3 regions of the Klebsiella electrica genome follow, and region 3 is predicted to be linked to each of the others. Evidence: predicted binding sites of a transcription regulator. Region 3 holds the regulator's gene; each other region holds the start of a gene.
What was found. Region 3 encodes CRP, which controls carbon source genes, mostly activating them, when cyclic AMP is high. Its sites were predicted from a motif close to ATGTGANNNNNNTCACAT; they were not measured.
Positions count from the first base shown of each region.

Region 1: Electrica_RS09130 (arabinose ABC transporter substrate-binding protein) is a predicted target of CRP. The motif match lies at 1,823-1,840, and genes of this name have one in related genera.
Region 2: focA (formate transporter FocA) is a predicted target of CRP. The motif match lies at 5,727-5,744, and genes of this name have one in related genera.

Region 1 is NZ_CP041247.1:1,924,456-1,931,075, reverse strand. Features, by position in the region: gene araG (L-arabinose ABC transporter ATP-binding protein AraG) at 1-638, opposite strand, end outside; gene Electrica_RS09130 (arabinose ABC transporter substrate-binding protein) at 701-1,681, opposite strand; gene Electrica_RS09125 (non-heme ferritin-like protein) at 2,553-3,056, shown strand; gene Electrica_RS09120 (MFS transporter) at 3,533-5,044, shown strand; gene Electrica_RS09115 (DUF2766 family protein) at 5,093-5,344, opposite strand; gene azuC (stress response protein AzuC) at 5,424-5,507, opposite strand; gene Electrica_RS09105 (MFS transporter) at 5,715-6,620, shown strand, end outside.
Region 2 is NZ_CP041247.1:3,488,686-3,495,305, forward strand. Features, by position in the region: gene cmk ((d)CMP kinase) at 1-394, opposite strand, end outside; gene aroA (3-phosphoshikimate 1-carboxyvinyltransferase) at 601-1,884, opposite strand; gene serC (3-phosphoserine/phosphohydroxythreonine transaminase) at 1,957-3,045, opposite strand; gene ycaO (30S ribosomal protein S12 methylthiotransferase accessory factor YcaO) at 3,659-5,419, shown strand; gene focA (formate transporter FocA) at 5,804-6,620, shown strand, end outside.
Region 3 is NZ_CP041247.1:399,649-406,268, reverse strand. Features, by position in the region: gene Electrica_RS01830 (ABC transporter ATP-binding protein) at 1-549, shown strand, start outside; gene Electrica_RS01825 (nuclear transport factor 2 family protein) at 663-1,115, shown strand; gene Electrica_RS01820 (hydrolase) at 1,386-2,345, shown strand; gene Electrica_RS01815 (YheU family protein) at 2,342-2,560, shown strand; gene Electrica_RS01810 (phosphoribulokinase) at 2,597-3,463, shown strand; gene Electrica_RS01805 (OsmC family protein) at 3,524-3,928, opposite strand; gene crp (cAMP-activated global transcriptional regulator CRP) at 4,235-4,867, shown strand; gene Electrica_RS01795 (YccS/YhfK family putative transporter) at 4,919-6,620, shown strand, end outside.

The DNA of each region.
Region 1 (6,620 bases), 1.5 Mb from region 3:
ATCGCATCGCTGAGGGCAAAAATCTCCTCCATGCGGTGCGAAACATAAATAATCACGCGCCCTTCCTCGCGCAGTTCGCGGATGACGCGAAACAGATGCTCTATCTCGCGCGCCGAAAGAGAGCTGGTCGGTTCATCAAACGCGATGACCTTGGCGTTACGGGTGAGCGCTTTGGCAATCTCTACCATCTGCCACTGGCCGATGGAGAGGTATTTCAACGGCGTTTCCGGGTCGATATCCAGCCCCAGATGCTCCAGCTGCAGGCGAGCTTCGTAGTTGAGCAGCGAGCGGTTCACTAACCCGTACTTATGCGGGATTTGGCCGAGGTAGATATTTTCTGCGACGGTCATCTCCGGAATCAGGTGCAGCTCCTGATAAATTATCGCCACTCCGGCGTTAAGCGCTTCGGTGGTGTTGGTGAATACGCGCGGCTGACCGTCTATCTGCAGATCGCCGGCGCTAGGGATATAGTTGCCGCTGAGAATCTTCAGCAGCGTCGATTTTCCGGCACCATTTTCCCCCATCAGGGCGTGGATCTGTCCGCTGTAGCAGTCAAAGCTAATATCAGACAGCGCCTTAACGCCGGGAAAGGTCATGGTAATACCGCGAAATGAGAGATAAGGGGTAGACTGTTGCATAACAACTCCGCTCTTCTATGCTCAGCCTCCCGCAGAGTGCGGGAGGCAGGGTCAACCAGGCCTTACAGCCCTTTTTTCGCCAGCTCTTCTTTGAAGTTGTCGCGCGTGATCAGCACCACATCGGTCACCGCAGTGAATTTCGGCGGTTCGACGCCTTTCGTGACCCAGTTGTAGAGCATCTCACTGGTTTTATATCCGTGGATGTCCGGGCTAGGCAGCAAAGAGCCGTAGAAACCGGTCGCCTGCGCTTTGGAGAGTTCATTAACCGCATCCACACCATTGATGCCAATGCCGATCACATCCCCGGCTTTAAAACCCTGGCCTTCGGTTGCGCGCACGCCGCCCAGCACGGTGTTGTCATTCATCCCCACGATCAGCCAGTGTTTCACCTGAGGATGCTGCACCAGCATGGAGTTACCGGCGTCGAAGGCGCCCGGGATATCGTTGGATTTGGTCGGAACGCGGTAGATCTGTTTATCCGGGAAGCCGGCCGCTTTCAGCGCGTCAATGGAACCGGTGGTACGACGGCGGGCGGTATCGAGTTCATCGGCGGTAATCGCCATCACACCGGTATCCTTCACATCCCAGCCGCGTTTTTGCATCTCTTTATACAGCTCCTGCCCCTGACGAGCGCCAATTTCACTGGCGGCCATCATCACCAGCGGCACGCTCTCCATCGGTTTACCTTTGGCATTAACAAACTGGTCATCGACGGTGATAACTTTCATATCGTATCCGCGGGCTTTGGCGACAATCGCCGCGCCGAGTTTCGGGTCAGGCGTACAAATAACGAAGCCCTTGGCCCCGCTGGCCGCCAGGCTGTCGATGGCGTTAAGGGTCTTCTCGCCATCCGGAACCGCAATTTTAATCACCTCAAAACCCAAATCTTTGCCGGCCTTATCAGCAAATTTCCACTCGGTCTGAAACCAGGGTTCTTCAGGCTGTTTCACCAGAAATCCGAGTTTAAGTGTTTCAGCCATAGCTGATTGTGACATAACCGCAGCGAGACCGATCGCCGCCAGCGCTTTAGTAAATTTGTGCATGGTAAACTCCAGCTTTATTTCGCATTTCTGTAGGGAAGTATCGGACTTAATTTTTTTATCAGACTTAAAACAAGGCATTAGAAAAATCGCACACCGCACTGCCGTTGTTCATTAAGTAATAACCGGAAATCAATTCTCCATACGAGAGCATTATCACATCGCGGAATTACAGTAATTGCGTGCATAGATTTAGCGAAAAATGACATAAAAAAAGCGCTAATTGTCAGACAATTAACTCTGAATGTAGCAAATTTATCCATATCATCAGCAGACTTATCCTTGTGGCTATCGTCGCCCCCTTCTCAGCGGGTTTGCCGAAAAGCGCAGCGCCCCTTCTTCAGCCGTTTCCTTTACCGATATGGCTTCTCACCAGATGAAATATCGCTCAGGGAAATTTTATTACCGTTAATAACAGAATACACTTCATAACTCCGTTTATCCCATCCGGTAAAAATGGCGTCATTACCATTGACCATGATGTGATATGACCGAATTATGACCAGAGGATTAAATTCATATTTAATAAATATGTCGTAGATATCATCCATAGCATAAAAAACCCGCAATTAATAAAAGCAAATAAAATCAATGAGGTAAATAAATATAAAACGACAAGGAGAGTTAAAAAACGTGCTTTTCAGGCATATTGTAACTAAAAGTAAAACAAGGCCAGTTGAGAGTTTTCTTAGCCTGCCCTTGGGGGTATTCTGTATATATCGGTAGTCACTAATTAATTACCGATACACATAGGGAAATTGCGAATTCATTATTTTGCCGACAATGTTACGCGTAAAAAATCTCGCATTTTATCGTCACCGGCGAAGATTCTCGACGCGCGAATGATAACTCCAGCTTAATAAGGATATTTTTTATGGTCGTTCCTGGAATGGCTCAAAAGCTCAATAATCAGATGAACCTTGAGTTTCGTGCATCAAATTTATATCTGCATCTCAGCGAATGGTGCGAACAACAGCGTCTGAACGGCACCGCCATCTTTTTGCGCTCCCGGGCACAATCCCACGTGACGCAGATGATGCGCGTATTCGATTTTATGAAGACCGGCGGAAGCTGGCCGATCGTCAAAAATGAAGGCAGTTACAGCCATAGCTGTCACTCCCTCGAAGAGCTGTTTACCGCGACTCTGGCCGATTATGAACAGCGCAGCAGCATGCTGTCCGGGCTGACCGAAGAGGCCAAAGCACAACGCGATGACACCACCTGTCGCTTCCTGGCGCTGCTCGCGAAAGAGCAGCAGCAAGACGGCATGCTGTTGCAAAGCGTACTTGAAGAGGTCCGTAACGCGGATAAAGCCGGTTTATGTATGCTGCAAACCGATCGCCATCTGCTCAGTCTGGTAGCGCACTGCGAGGATTAAAACCGTAGCGGTGAACGCCACATCCACGGTTCCCTCAGGGAGGATGAAGCCTGAGGGAATGTTCAGTACCATCTGATCGCCCTCGCCCTGACCGGCGCACTCACCCGACGTTTACGATAGAACCGATGCAAATCACAGTATGCTCGTAGTACCGCTTCGCGGATAAACGCCACCCGCCTGTCAATCTCCTGCTTTACGCCCCCCCATCGCCGATTACGTTCCAGCGCTCGCCATTTCCGCAACATCATATTCGGCGCTCAGGCACCGTTCTTATTCCTGAAAAGCATTAAAAACTTTTAAGCCGATCGCATTACTCCGCCGTGTAATCACATAGCGGATGATTAGTGATGGCGATCACTTTTCATCATCGGATTTAATAATATAAAAACATCGTTTCAAAAATTTAAAACATGGGGTTTATATTAATGGCAAGATACGCGGCTTCAACCTCACCAGGGTTGCAGGGAAGACCGATTTTGTTACGCCATCAGCTAGCTTACGGCGGCGGGAATTTACTCGGGAGCGGCGCGCTGGCGATCAGCGGCGCCTGGCTACTTTATTTCTACACCACCTTCTGCGGACTGACGCTGATTGAGGCGTCATTCATTTTTTCTGTCGCCAGCATCATCGATGCGATCAGCAACCCGTTAATGGGCTATCTGACCGATAACTTCGGGAAAACGCGACTCGGTAAACGCTTCGGACGCCGACGTTTCTTTTTATTGATTGGCATTCCGCTGATGATGTTTTACCCGCTGCTGTGGGTTGAGGGCCCAGGATTCTGGTATTACCTCTGCACCTACGTCGTCTTTGAGATTATTTATACCTCAGTCATGGTGCCTTACGAAACCTTAGCCACCGAAATGACCGACGACTTCTCATTACGCTCTAAACTAACCGGCTATAAAGCCATTTTTGGCAAGCTGGCCAACTTCCTGGCGGCGTTTATCCCTGGTCAGTTTATCCTTTTATATGGCAAAGACTCCGCCACGCCATTCTTCCTGACCGGGCTGACCTACGGGTTTATCCTGATTATCGCTATCTCCTGTCTGTGGTATTGCAGCTGGGAGCGCCCGCATGAAGAAGAGGCTCGGGTGAGCGAGAAAAAAGGCCTGCTCACGACCCTGCTGATGCTGGCGAAGGATATGCGTTCAACCTTCTCTCTGCGCGTGTTTCGCAAGCATCTGGGCATGTATCTCTGCGGTTTCGGCGCCGAATGGTTGTTTGCCTCAGTCTTTACCTACTTCGTTATCTTTGTCCTGCAGCACGATCCGGCGATGGTTGCCGGGCTGAACAGCCTGAACTCGATTCTGCAACTGCTCTCTACGGCATTGTTTATCGGTCTGTGCGTGAAAAAGGGGTTCAGCAAGCCCTATATCCTGGCGCTGAGCATCGTGATTTTCTCCGTGTTGCTGTACACCTCGCTGTGGTTTTTCCACCTGCCTGCCCATCTGGCTACCATTCTAATGTTCGGGATCACGGTCCTGTTTGGTCTCGGGACCGGTGGCGTGTACTACATTCCATGGACCGTTTACACCTTCCTCGCCGATGTTGATGAGATCTATACCGGTCGCCGTCGCGAAGGGATCTATGCGGGCGCCATGACCTTCTCCGGCAAGATCCTGCGTTCGATTATTGTCTTCACGATGGGAGCCATTCTCAGCTTCTACGGGTTCCAGTCGAAAGCGCATACGCAACCAGAAAGCGCAGTCACCGCCATTGCGGTGGTGTTCTGTAGCGGCGTGATCCTGCTGGCGCTGGCGGCCATTGTCTTCAGTAAGCAGATGAAGCTGGATCGTCAAGCGCACCAGGTGGTATTACAGGAAGTGGCGCGGATTAAAGCAGGTGGTAAGGTTGGCGATATCCCGGCCGATGTGCGCAGTATTGTGGAGGATTTAGTCGGCCACCGTTATGAGGAGTGCTGGGGCAACAGTAAGCGATTTAAAGATGAGCAGCCAGCGCCAGCAAGGACCGCTATCTCGCATTAACATCGGGTTTTCGCCCCGCCATCGCCAATGACAGCGGGGCGAAACAACTTAGTGAGCTTCACCCTGCGGCGTAAACTTAAGCTCAATCAGCGCAATCGCTTTTTGGACCGCACGCAGCGTCACCGGATCGGCCGAAGCCGGATGGCTGGCAAAATCGATGGCTTTCAGTTGCGTGGTCATTTTTTCGCGCACTTCAACAGGGGCGATGACATCAATGACGTCGAGAATCTGTTTGATAACCAACTGGCAGGCGACAACGTCAGAAACCAGTTCGTCTTGTTCGGTGAGATGTTGAGACATTTATTACTCCTTTTTCGAGGAGCGTCATAGTAACCTAAATCCCGCGAGATAAAAAAACCTGCCGCAGCAGGTTTTTTTATCAGAACATACCGGCCGGCGGTACATCTTTGAATGTTTTGCAGTACTGCTCGAACATGCTCTTCAGAATTTTGCGCAGCTTCATGAAGCGACTCCGGTTTTGTTATGCAGGTGTTACCATTTATGGGCTTATAATATGACTTGCATCACATAAATCAATAGAAACATGCTTTATCTCACAATTTTTTCACAAAAATAATTTATGAATTAAACAAAATTGAGAAAAATCGCAGAGTGAAACGCCCGCGCGTTTTTCCCGCGATCGGCATCTCACCTGGCGATGGCTGACACCATGAGTACAGATATCTCTTCACGGGAAGGCCGCGCCTTCTCCGCTCCCGCCCTGCTGGTCGCCGGGGCATTTTTCATGGAATTTCTTGACGGGACGGTGATCGCGACCGCCCTGCCGGACATGGCAACGGATTTTGGCATGGCGGCGGTTGACCTCAATATCGGCATCAGCGCCTACCTGATTACGCTGGCGGTGTTGATCCCGGCCAGCGGCTGGATTGCCGATCGTTTTGGCGCACGTAAGATCTTCACGCTGGCGTTGGCCATTTTTACGCTTGCCTCCGTTTTTTGCGGCTTTTCCACCAACGTGAACACTTTTGTCGCCATGCGTATTCTGCAGGGGATCGGTGGCGCGTTGATGATTCCCGTCGGCCGTCTGGCGGTCCTGCGCACCACACCGAAAGATCGACTCATCCAGGCCATTGCGACGCTGACATGGCCGGCGCTGGTTGCGCCGATCATCGGCCCGCCGCTGGGTGGCTTTATTACCCGCTACGCCAGCTGGCACTGGATATTCTTTATTAATGTTCCTTTGGGATTGATAGCGATCGCGCTGTCGCTGCGTATCATTCCCGATATCCGGGAAGAGGAGCGGCGCCCCTTTGACCTCCCCGGCTTCCTGGCGACATCGATTGCCATGGTGAGCCTGGTGAGCGCCATGGAGCTGCTTAGCGATACCCGGGCGCAAGGCTGGGCAACCCTGGCCCTGCTGGGGCTTGGGACAGGATGTATGCTGTTCGCACTTCGCCATTTTCGCCGGGCGGACTGGCCAATGGTGCGTCTGGATGCGCTACGGGTACCGACCTTTCGGGTGACGATGTACGGAGGATCGCTTTTCCGCGCGTCCATTAGCGCCGTTCCGTTTCTGCTGCCGCTGCTGTTTCAGGTCGGCTTTGGTATGGACCCT
Region 2 (6,620 bases), 2.2 Mb from region 3:
CGCGTCCGTCGGCGATCAGACCCGGGACTTCACGGAATCCACGCTGGCGACGCAGCAACGCTTCACGCACGCGGGGAAACGCGGCGACTTTCGATGCGGTATTGGCCACTTCCTGGGTACGAATGGCGGCGCTGACGTCTTCGCCTTCAAGAATGATTTCCAGACTGCCGTCGGTGGAGATAAAACGCACGTCCAGGTGCGCCGCTAGCGGTACCAGCGCCTCTTCCGATCCGACATCAACATGATGATGCAGCGCCGCAAGAGCCAGAACGCGATAGATGGCCCCGGAATCCAGCAGATGCCAGCCCAGCGCTTCCGCCATTGCCTTGCACAAGGTGCCTTTACCTGCACCGCCAGGCCCATCAATGGTGATTACCGGAATATTTGCCGTCATCTTTTTCTCCTTCAGCAAGGCGCATAGAATGTAAACGCCGCGCATTATACGCATCTCTACGCCGGAAAGTGAGCATTGCTTGCAAATTACGGACTACCAGAAATGAAACGCAGAAGAATTGCGCAATTATAGCGGGCTGACGGAACGTCAGCCCGGAAGATGACAATATTTTACTTTTTCGTTTTACTTTTATGCGCAGGCGAACGTTACGCCAGCGTGCTGATCCGCGCCAGCTGCTCGAAGTAATCCGGGAAAGTTTTCGCCGTACATTTCGGGTCGAGAATGGTTACCGGCGTGTCGGAAAGCGCCACCAGCGAGAAGCACATTGCCATACGGTGATCGTTATAGGTGCCGATTTCAGCAAAGCGGAGCTTCGCAGGCGGGGTGATGCGAATGTAATCCTCCCCCTCTTCAACCTCTGCTCCCACTTTACGCAGCTCCGTCGCCATAGCAAACAGACGGTCGGTCTCTTTCACGCGCCAGTTATAAATGTTGCGCAGCGTGGTGGTGCCTTTTGCAAACAGAGCCGCGGTGGCGATAGTCATCGCCGCATCCGGAATATGGTTCATATCCATATCGATAGCGTTCAGTTCGCCATGCGTGCAGGCAATGAAATCCTCGCCCCAGGTGACGGTTGCGCCCATTTTTTCCAGTACGTCGGCAAAACGGATATCGCCCTGTACGCTGTTGCGGCCGATACCGGTGACTTTGACCGTCCCACCTTTGATGGCGCCGGCGGCAAGGAAATAAGAGGCTGAGGAAGCATCGCCTTCCACCAGGTAATCGCCCGGCGACTGGTACTGCTGATTGCCGCGGACGACAAAGCGTTGGTAGTTGTGGTTTTCAACATCAACGCCAAAGGTTTTCATCAGATGGAGCGTGATGTCGATATAGGGTTTAGACACCAGCTCGCCTTTAATGGCGATGGTCGTGTCCTGCGGTGCCAGCGGCGCAGCCATCAGCAGCGCGGTGAGGAACTGGCTGGAGACGCTGCCGTCCACTTCCACTTCGCCGCCGGTAAAGCCGCCGCGCAGGCGCAGAGGCGGATAATTTTCCTGCTCCAGATAATCAATCTGCGCGCCGCCCTGGCGCAGGGCGTCGACCAGATGGCCAATCGGGCGCTCTTTCATTCGCGGTTCGCCGGTCAGCACGATATCGTTGCTACCCAGACACAGCGCGGCCGCCAGCGGACGCATGGCGGTCCCTGCGTTACCCAGGAACAGCTCCAACGCGCTACCGACCAGCAGCGGCCCACCGTTGCCGGTCACTTCACAGCGGGTACGGTCAGCAGACAGAACGTAATGAACTCCCAGGGCGCTCAGGGCATTCAGCATATGGCGTACATCGTCGCTGTCCAGCAGGTTGGTCAGCACCGTGGTGCCACGGGCCAAAGCCGCCAGCAGCAAAGCGCGGTTAGAGACACTTTTTGACCCAGGCAGGTTCACGGTGCCATCGACTCGCGCAATGGGTTGTAACGTCAGGGATTCCATCAAACTAAACTCTCAAACAAACAGAATAAAAACCCCGCAGACCCGCTGCGGGGATGAAAAGCAGGAGGGTGATTAGCCGTGGCGGCGTTCAAAATCCTGCATAAAGTCGGTCAGTGCCTGCACGCCCGCCAGCGGCATCGCGTTATAGATAGAGGCACGCATGCCGCCCACTACGCGGTGGCCTTTCAGCGCATGCAGACCGGCGGCAAAGGACTCTTCAAGGAACAGTTTATCCAGCGCGCTATCGGCCAACTGGAACGGGACGTTCATGCGCGAGCGGTTCGCCGCAGCGACATCATTGCGATAGAAAGCGCTGTTATCGATGGTGCTATAGAGCAGGTCGGCTTTCTGCTGGTTGATTTTATCCATAGCGGCAACCCCGCCCTGCTCTTTCAGCCATTTAAACACCAGACCTGACAGGTACCAGGCAAATGTCGGCGGCGTGTTAAACATGGAGTCATTGGCGGACAGAATGGAGTAATCCAGAATCGATGGGCAGGCTACGCTGGCTTTACCCAGCAGATCTTCGCGCACAATAATCAGCGTCAGGCCAGCAGGACCGATGTTTTTCTGCGCGCCCGCGTAGATCACGCCATAGCGGCTAACATCAATTTCACGGGATAAAATCGTCGATGACAAATCCGCCGTGACGACCACATCGTCGCCAAAGTTTGGCGCTTCTTCAATGGCAATACCGTCAATGGTTTCGTTCGGGCAGTAGTGCAGGTAGGCAGCCCCCGGAGTCAGCTGCCATTCGCTCATCGGCTTAACCGCGCGCAGGCCGTCAACGGTGATTTTGGCGTCGATCACGTTCGGCGTGCAGTATTTATGCGCTTCTTTTACCGCACTGGCCGCCCAGTAGCCCGCATCGACGTAGTCGGCAACGGTTTTATCGCCAAGCAGGTTCAGCGGGATACCGGCAAACTGTCCGCGACCGCCGCCGTGGCAGAATAAAACTTTATAATTGGAAGGAATATTGAGCAGGGAGCGAAAATCCTGTTCCGCTTCTTCAGCCACCTTAATGAACTCTTTACCACGGTGGCTGATTTCCATCACCGACGTCCCCAAACCGTTCCAGTCGCACAGTTCCTTTTGCGCCAGTTTGAGTACTTCCGCCGGCAGCATTGCCGGGCCTGAACTGAAGTTATAGACCTGAGCCATTTCCCCTCACCACTTGCTATGTTATTTACCCGCGAACCGTCGCGGGCATAAGTTATTCCTGTGGCTATCGGTTTTATCATTCAGTGACACGCACCGCAATGGCTAAAACTGAGCGTCGGGAAAATGCGGCCTCGCTCACACAAAAGAATCTGCCAGCTTGACGTCATAAAACCGACATAATTGCTGTCAGGTGACGCTTTTCGCCCTGCTGGCCCGCGACCATTCTGCAGTTGCGCAGCGTGGAGATAATTGTTTATCCCCGGCGCGGAGCTTAAGAACTGCGCTACAACCTACGCCGGCATATTTATCGTCGCGCACAAGGGTGACGAGCTTGCGTTGTGGGGCGGCGGGAAAATGGCCAGACCGGCTTTGGCGTCCGGGTCCGATCATCGTAGAGAATGATTTGCCCGTGGGTTTCCGGCATAACCAACCGGACCTGTCCCGGCTGTTCAACACCGTTATCCGCAGCGCCATACGATGCCAGTCAAATGCCTGCATGGTTAACGCCTGCACAGTTATCAGAGGTCAGTACGGATAGCCAGACGATGAAGATAGCGCCGGTCATCTAAAAGCCGTATCATTGCGCGCTTTACGTACGATAAAAGTGATCGCCATGACTCAAACATTTATTCCCGGCAAAGATGCCGCCCTGGAAGATTCCATCGCTCGCTTCCAGCAGAAATTGCTCGACCTCGGATTTGATATTGAAGAGGCCTCATGGCTGAATCCCGTACCGCACGTATGGTCAGTACATATCCGTGATAAAGCGTGCTCGCTGTGTTTCACCAACGGCAAAGGGGCGACCAAAAAAGCGGCGCTGGCCTCCGCGCTTGGCGAATATTTCGAGCGTCTGTCCACCAACTACTTTTTTGCTGACTTTTGGTTGGGCGATACCCTCGCTAACGGAGCGTTCGTCCACTACCCCAATGAGAAATGGTTCCCGCTGACCGACGATGACGAGGTGCCGGAAGGTCTGCTGGATCCTCGTCTGCGCGCATTTTACGATCCTGACGATCAGTTGACCGCCAGCATGCTGGTCGATCTGCAGTCAGGCAATGACCAACGCGGCGTTTGCGGCCTGCCGTTCACCCGTCAGTCCGATGGCGAAACCGTCTATATCCCGATGAATATCGTCGGCAACCTGTATGTCTCTAACGGGATGTCTGCAGGCAATACGCCGAACGAAGCGCGCGTTCAGGCGCTGTCGGAAGTCTTCGAGCGTCATATCAAAAACCGCATCATCGCTGAAAGCATCAGCCTGCCAGAAATTCCGGCAGAGGTCATGGCGCGCTATCCGGGCGTGGTTGAATCCATTAATAAGCTGGAGGCCGAAGGTTTCCCGATTTTTGCTTACGATGGCTCGCTGGGCGGTAAATACCCGGTTATCTGCGTGGTGTTGTTTAACCCGACGAACGGAACCTGCTTCGCCTCTTTCGGCGCGCATCCGGACTTCGGCGTCGCCCTGGAACGTACCGTCACCGAACTGCTGCAGGGTCGTAGCCTGAAAGATCTCGATGTCTTTACGCCACCAACCTTCGATGACGAAGAAGTGGCTGAACACGCCAACCTTGAAACCCACTTTATCGATTCCAGCGGCCTGATCTCCTGGGATATGTTCAAACAGGATGCCGACTACCCGTTCGTCGACTGGAGCTTCTCCGGCACGACGGAAGAAGAGTTCGCCACCCTGATGGCTATCTTTAAAGCAGAAGATAAAGAAGTTTACATCGCCGATTATGAGCACCTGAGCGTCTACGCCTGCCGCATCATCGTTCCGGGAATGTCAGACATTTACCCGGCAGAAGATCTGTGGCTGGCCAATAACAGCATGGGCAGCCATCTGCGCGAAACTCTTCTCTCCCTGCCGGGCAGCGAATGGGATAAAGAAGATTATCTGGCGCTGATCGAACAGCTGGACGATGAAGGGAATGACGACTTTACCCGCGTGCGTGAGCTGCTGGGCCTGGCGACAGGCAAAGACAATGGCTGGTATACGCTGCGCATTGGTGAGCTGAAGGCGATGCTGGCGCTGGCCGGCGGCGATCTGGAGCAGGCGCTGATCTGGACGGAATGGACCATTGAATTCAATGCCTCAATCTTCAGTGCCGAGCGCGCGAACTACTACCGCTGCCTGCAGACGCTGCTGCTGCTCAGTCAGGAAGAAGAACGTCAGCCTCTGCAGTATCTGAATGCCTTTATCCGCATGTACGGTGCTGATGCGGTAGAAGCCGCCAGCGCGGCGATGAGCGGTGAAGCGCCGTTCTATGGTCTGCAGGCCGTAGATAGCGATCTGCAGGCTTTCCCGGCCCATCAGTCCTTACTGAAAGCCTATGAAAAACTGCAGCGGGCAAAAGCGGCATTCTGGGCTAAATAAGGCTTCATTTTACTGCCAGCCACATTATTCACGGGGTCGATAAGGACCCCGTTTTTCATCGTTAAATAGCCCTGCGGCTAATTTGTAGTTGCAACGTTAATTTACAGTAAACTTTTTTTACGCATCACTTTAGGATTGTTAATTTTAATAAAAAATACCCCATTTTAATTAACCGTCCGCAGCGGCCAAAATGAAAAAAATCAACATAATTTGTAAATTTTAAAATTTATTTTTTTAATTTAAAACATACACTTATCACCATAACAAGTAAAAACCACACATATCCAGGGCTTATAGTTCCGGTGGGATATGATCTACATCAAATTCCCTTCTATAATGCTTTGTTAGTATCTCACCGCCAACTTTTATAAAGAGAGAGTTAGTGTGAAAGCTGACAACCCTTTTGATCTTTTACTCCCTGCAGCCATGGCGAAAGTCGCCGAAGAAGCAGGTGTCTACAAAGCGACAAAGCACCCGATGAAGACGTTTTATCTGGCGATTACCGCTGGTGTTTTCATTTCCATCGCTTTTGTCTTCTATATTACGGCGACAACCGGCACTGCCGCGATGCCTTTCGGGATTGCTAAACTGATCGGAGGGATCTGCTTTTCACTCGGCCTGATTCTTTGCGTCATTTGCGGTGCCGACCTGTTTACCTCCACCGTTCTTATCGTCGTGGCGAAAGCCAGCGGACGAATTACCTGGGGTCAACTGGCAAGAAACTGGCTCAACGTCTATGTTGGTAACCTGATAGGCGCGCTGCTGTTTGTATTGCTGATGTGGTTATCTGGCGAGCATATGACCGCCAACGGAGCCTGGGGCCTTAACGTCCTGCAAACCGCCGACCACAAAATGCACCATACATTTATTGAAGCCGTGTGTCTGGGTATCCTGGCTAACCTGATGGTCTGTCTGGCGGTGTGGATGAGCTACTCCGGCCGCAGTTTGATGGATAAAGCCATGATTATGGTGCTCCCCGTAGCGATGTTTGTTGCCAGCGGCTTTGAGCACAGTATCGCTAACATGTTTATGATCCCGCTGGGTATCGTAATCCGCGACTTTGCAAGCCCGGAATTCTGGACCGCTATTGGTTCTGCTCCGGAAAATTTCTCTCACCTGACCGTGATGAACTTCATTACTGATAACCTGATTCCGGTAACTATCGGGAACATTATCGGCGGTGGTCTGCTGGTTGGGTTGA
Region 3 (6,620 bases):
CTGCTCGATGAACCGACCAACCACCTCGATCTCGATATGCGTCAGGCCTTAACCGAAGCGCTGATTGATTTCGAAGGCGCACTGGTGGTGGTCTCGCACGATCGTCACCTGATCCGCTCTACCACCGACGATCTCTATCTGGTGCATGACGGCAAAGTCGAACCGTTCGATGGCGACCTGGAAGATTATCAGCAGTGGCTCAGCGACTCGCAGAAGCAGGAAAGCTCGTCGTCTGACGTGGCGAAAGAGAGCGGTAACAGCGCCCAGGCCCGCAAAGACCAGAAACGTCGGGAAGCGGAGTTACGGACGCTCACGCAACCGCTGCGCAAAGAGATTACCCGTCTTGAGAAAGAGATGGATAAGCTCAACGCGCAGCTCGCTCAGGCGGAAGAGAAGCTCGGCGACAGCGGGCTGTATGACGCCTCGCGCAAAGCGGAGCTGACCACCTGTCTACAGCAACAGGCCAGTGCCAAATCAGGTCTGGAAGAGTGTGAAATGGCCTGGCTGGAAGCACAAGAGCAGCTGGAGCAGATGCTGCAGGAAGGCTAGAGCCGGTTATGCTAAAGCAGGGGGCATAAACGCAGCGGCGCCGGGTTATGGGAATGCGCCGTTATCTGCCCCCGGCTAAAAACCGTAACACTCATCTGCGAAGAGGCATTGCCATGGTAAAAAACACGCTTATCTCCCTCTCACTGCTTTGCGCCCTGACCCACTCCGCCTTTGCCGCCTACACCGCGAGCGAATTAAAGAACAAAGAAAACGTCATCGCTTTTTATAATAAAGCGCTGAACGATAAAGACTTTGATGCCGCAAAAATCTACCTCGGAAAGGAGTATATCCAGCATAATCCTGGCGCGAAGGATGGGCCCGAAGGCTTTCGTCAATTCATCGCCTTTCTGAAAGACAAATTCCCCGACTCTCACAGCGAGATTAAACGCGTGATTGTCGACGGCGACTATGTCGTTCTGCACGTTGCGTCCACCGGCCGCGAGCCGGGCCTCACCCGGGCGATTATCGATATTTTCCGCCTCGATGCGCAGAACAAGATCGTTGAACACTGGGATGTTATTCAGACGGTTCCGGAAAAAACCGCCAGCGGCAACAGCATGTTTTGAGCCAGTCTCACAGCCATTTGCGCCGGGCGGTGGCTGTGTCCCCTTATCGCCTTCCCGGGCTGCGGACCCTCCTTATCCCGCAAGCACTCATCATCCGGCGGCAATTTCGTGTAACCTATAGCACGGGCCGCAAGACCACATATTGGATAACCTGCGTACTTCATGCGCGGTATACTGTTTTATAAGATGATTAACTGCTCTGGTGCTATGGTAGAAATCACCCCCACAGAAATGACGCCCCCCGAAGACGACTCGCGCGAGTTCCACCCTATGCGCGGCGTGGGCAATCGTCATCTGCAGACCATGCTGCCGCGCCTGATTCGCCGTAAGCTGGGATTCACGCCGCACTGGCAGCGCCTTGAACTCCCGGACGGTGATTTTGTCGATCTGGCGTGGAGCGAAGACCCCGCCGGGGCGCAACACAAACCGCGACTGGTCGTGTTCCACGGGCTGGAAGGCAGCCTGCACAGCCCCTATGCTCATGGTCTTATCCATGCGGCCATGCAGCGCGGATGGCTGGGCGTGGTGATGCATTTTCGCGGCTGTAGCGGCGAACCCAACCGCAATAACCGCATCTATCACTCGGGTGAAACCGAAGATGGCAGCTGGTTCCTGCACTGGCTACAACGCGAATGGGGCACGGCGCCGACCGCCGCCGTCGGCTATTCGCTGGGCGGCAATATGCTGGGCTGCCTGCTGGCCAAAGAAGGCGATAATGTCCCGCTGGATGCCGCGGTTATCGTCTCAGCCCCGTTCATGCTCGAAGCCTGCAGCTATCATATGGACAAGGGCTTTTCCCGGGTTTATCAACGTTATCTGCTCAATCTGTTAAAGGCCAACGCCGCGCGTAAGCTGAAAGCCTATCCCGGTTCGCTCCCGGTCGATCTGCGCCAGCTTAAAGGCATGCGCCGCATCCGCGAGTTTGACGATATGATCACCGCCAGGATTCACGGTTTTGCCGATGCGCTGGACTACTATCGCCAGTGCAGCGCCATGCCGCGGCTCAGCGACATTACGAAACCGACGCTGATCATTCACGCGAAAGACGATCCGTTTATGGACCACCACTCCATTCCGCCACAAGAACAGCTCCCGGCAAACGTCGAGTATCAGTTGACAGAAAATGGCGGACACGTCGGATTCGTTGGCGGCACGCTGCGCAAACCGGAAATGTGGCTGGAAAGGCGTATCCCGGACTGGTTAACCCGTTGGTTGGGAGCACAAAAATGATTATTCCCTGGCACGATCTGGATCCCGAAACGCTGGATAACCTGATCGAAAGCTTTGTGTTGCGTGAAGGCACCGATTATGGTGAACATGAACGCTCGCTGGCGGATAAAGTCGCCGACGTCAAACAGCAATTGAAAAGCGGAGAAGCCGTACTGGTGTGGTCAGAACTGCACGAGACGGTCAACATCATGCCCCGCAAGCAGTTTCACGGCTAAGGCGGCACCACACATCGTTTTAATCTGGGAGTTGTTATGTCTGCCAAACATCCGGTGATTGCCGTCACGGGCTCCAGCGGCGCGGGAACCACGACCACCAGCCTCGCCTTTCGTAAAATTTTTGCCCAGCTAAACCTGCGTGCCGCTGAGGTGGAAGGCGACAGCTTCCATCGTTATACCCGCCCGGAAATGGACATGGCGATCCGCAAAGCGCGCGATCAGGGCAAACACATCAGCTATTTCGGCCCGGAAGCCAACGACTTTGGCCTGCTGGAAAACACCTTCATTGAGTACGGGCGTAACGGTAGCGGCCAGTCGCGCAAATATCTGCACACCTATGATGAAGCGGTGCCGTGGAATCAGGTGCCGGGTACATTCACACCGTGGCAACCGCTACCGGAACCGACCGATGTCCTGTTTTATGAAGGGCTGCACGGCGGGGTTGTCACGCCGCAGTATAACGTTGCGCAGAATGTCGACCTGCTGGTCGGCGTGGTGCCTATCGTTAACCTGGAATGGATTCAGAAGCTCATCCGCGATACCAGCGAACGCGGCCACTCCCGCGAAGCGGTGATGGATTCCGTGGTCCGTTCAATGGAAGACTATATCAATTTCATCACACCGCAGTTTTCGCGCACCCATATCAACTTCCAGCGCGTTCCCACCGTCGATACCTCCAACCCGTTTGCGGCGAAGGGCATCCCGTCATTGGATGAAAGCTTTGTGGTGATCCACTTCCGCAACCTGCGGGATATCGATTTTCCCTGGCTGCTGGCGATGCTGCAGGGTTCGTTTATCTCACATATCAATACGCTGGTGGTGCCGGGCGGGAAAATGGGGCTGGCGATGGAGCTCATCATGACGCCGCTGGTGGAGCGCTTGATGGAAGGCAAAGCGATTTAAATTGGGCGGCGCGACAAAACGGTGTCAACCCGGTACGCTCGCGCCACCGGGTATCTGGCATTACGCCTCCACCACCTCAAACGAGTGGGTGATGTTCACCGCTTTTTGCAGCATCAGCGCCACCGAGCAGTATTTCTCCGCCGACAGATCCACCGCACGGGAAACGGCCGCCTCTTTCAGCTCTTTGCCGGTGACGATAAAATGCAGATTGATATGGGTAAACAGGCGCGGCGCCTCTTCCCGACGTTCAGACGTCAGCTTGACTTCACAGTTAGTCACGTTGTGGCGACCTTTCTGCAAAATAGACACGACATCAATAGCGCTGCATCCGCCCGCCGCCATCAGCACCATCTCCATCGGGCTTGGCGCTTTATCTCCGGAGTTGCCGTCCATCAGAATCTGGTGACCTGACGCCGACTCTCCGATGAAGGTTAACCCTTCCACCCATTTCACACGAGCTTGCATAAAATTTAACTCCAAGGTTGCAATTTTCCTGACAGATTACGCGTACATAACAATTCTCGCAACGGAAGGCGACCTGCATCATGCTGAAGCGAGACACCAGGAGACATACGGCAAAAGCTATGCTAAAACAGTCGGGATGCTACAGTATTACATTGATGTACTGCATGTATGCAGAGGAGTTCACATTACAGGCTGAAGAAAAATCACCAGCCCGTTTCCCAGGCATAGGGAAACAATACGATTGCATGCCCGGATGCCGTGTAGTGTCGGCACCCGGAGATAGCTTATAACAGAGGATAACCGCGCATGGTGCTTGGCAAACCGCAAACAGACCCTACCCTCGAATGGTTCTTGTCTCATTGCCACATTCATAAGTACCCATCTAAAAGCACGCTGATCCACCAGGGTGAAAAAGCAGAAACGTTGTACTACATCGTCAAAGGCTCTGTGGCTGTGCTCATCAAGGATGAAGAAGGTAAAGAGATGATCCTCTCTTACCTCAACCAGGGCGATTTCATCGGTGAATTAGGCTTGTTTGAAGAAGGCCAGGAGCGTAGCGCCTGGGTACGTGCGAAAACCGCATGTGAAGTGGCCGAAATCTCCTACAAAAAATTCCGTCAGCTCATTCAGGTTAACCCGGATATCCTGATGCGCTTGTCATCGCAGATGGCTCGCCGTCTGCAGGTGACCTCAGAAAAAGTGGGTAACCTTGCCTTCCTCGACGTCACCGGGCGCATCGCTCAGACGCTGCTGAACCTGGCAAAACAGCCGGATGCGATGACCCACCCTGATGGTATGCAAATTAAAATTACCCGCCAGGAAATCGGTCAGATCGTGGGTTGTTCCCGTGAAACCGTTGGCCGTATCCTGAAGATGCTGGAAGATCAGAATCTGATCTCCGCCCACGGTAAAACTATCGTCGTATACGGTACCCGTTAAGTCGATAAAAACGGCGTGTTGCGTCCGCAATACGCCGTTTTTGTTTCCCCTATGTGGCGCAGGCTGATTTACCACCCGGAAGTCAACTATGCACTGCGGCAAACGCTGGTGTTGTGCTTGCCGGTTGCAACAGGCCTCCTCCTCGGGCACTTACAGCAAGGTCTGTTGTTCTCGCTGGTACCCGCCTGCTGTAACGTCGCCGGTCTGGATACCCCGCACAAACGCTTTTTTAAGCGTCTGATTATTGGCGGTTCGTTATTTGCCGGCTGTAGTCTGGTTGTCCAGCTTCTTCTTCAGCAGGACATCCCGCTGCCCTTGATTCTCAGTGGCCTGACGCTGCTGCTCGGCGTAACGGCGGAGATCAGCTCTCTGCACGCCAGGCTACTGCCCGCTTCGCTCATTGCCGCTATCTTCACCCTGAGCCTCGCTGGCAATATGCCCGTCTGGGAGCCGCTGCTGATCTACGCCCTCGGGACGCTGTGGTACGGCCTGTTTAGCTGGTTCTGGTTTTGGCTATGGCGCGAGCAGCCGCTGCGTGAATCGCTGAGCCTGCTCTATCGGGAGCTGGCTAACTACTGCGAAGCCAAATACAGCCTGCTGACCCAGCACATCGATCCGGGCACTTCGCTGCCGCCGTTGCTCACGCGCCAGCAGAAGGTAGTGGACCTGATCACCCAATGCTACCAGCAGATGCATATGCTGGCGGCAAACCAGCGCAACGACCAAAAGCGCCTGCTGCGGGTGTTTCAGATGGCGCTGGATTTACAGGAACATATCTCCGTCAGCCTGCACCAACCGGAAGAAGTACAAAAACTGGTGGAGCGCAGCCATGCCGAAGCGGTGATCCGCTGGAACGCGCAAACCGTTGCCGCCCGCCTGCGGGTAGTGGCCGATGACATTCTCTACCACCGCTATCCGCAACGCTTTCATATGGATAAGCAAATCGGCGCGCTGGAGAAAATTGCCTGGCAGCATCCCGACAACCCGGTAGGGCAGTTCTGCGCCTGGCACTTCAGCCGAATAGCCCGGGTGCTGCGCACCCAGCGCCCGCTGTATGCTCGCGACCTGATGGCGGATAAAGAGCGCCGTCTGCCGCTACTGCCCGCGCTAAAGAACTATCTCTCGTTGAAATCGCCGGCGTTACGTAACGCCGCCCGTATCTGCGTGATGTTAACGGCCGCGAGCCTGATGGGAAGCGCCCTGAACCTGCCCAAACCTTACTGGATCCTGATGACAGTGCTTTTTGTGACCCAGAACGGCTATGGCGCGACGCGGGTACGTATTGTCCATCGGGCGGCAGGTACGCTTGCCGGTCTGGCCATCGCCGGCCTGGCGCTGCACTTTCACGTCCCGGAGGGCTATACGCTCTCCGCGATGCTGCTCGTCACGCTGCTGAGCTACCTGATTATTCGCAAACATTACGGCTGGGCGATGGTTGGCTTTACCGTGACGGCGGTGTATACCCTGCAGCTTCTGACGCTCAACGGCGAGCAGTATATTGTCGCCAGGCTTATCGATACGCTTATCGGCTGCCTTATCGCCTTTGGCGGCATGGTCTGGCTGTGGCCGCAATGGCAAAGCGGGCTACTGCGTAAGAACGCTCACGACGCGCTGGAAGCCGATCAGGAAGCGCTCCGGCTGATTCTCAGCGACGATCATCAGGCCCCGGCGCTGGCCTATCGCCGGATGCGCGTCAATCAGGCACATAACTCGCTGTATAACTCGCTGAATCAGGCCATGCAGGAACCCGGGT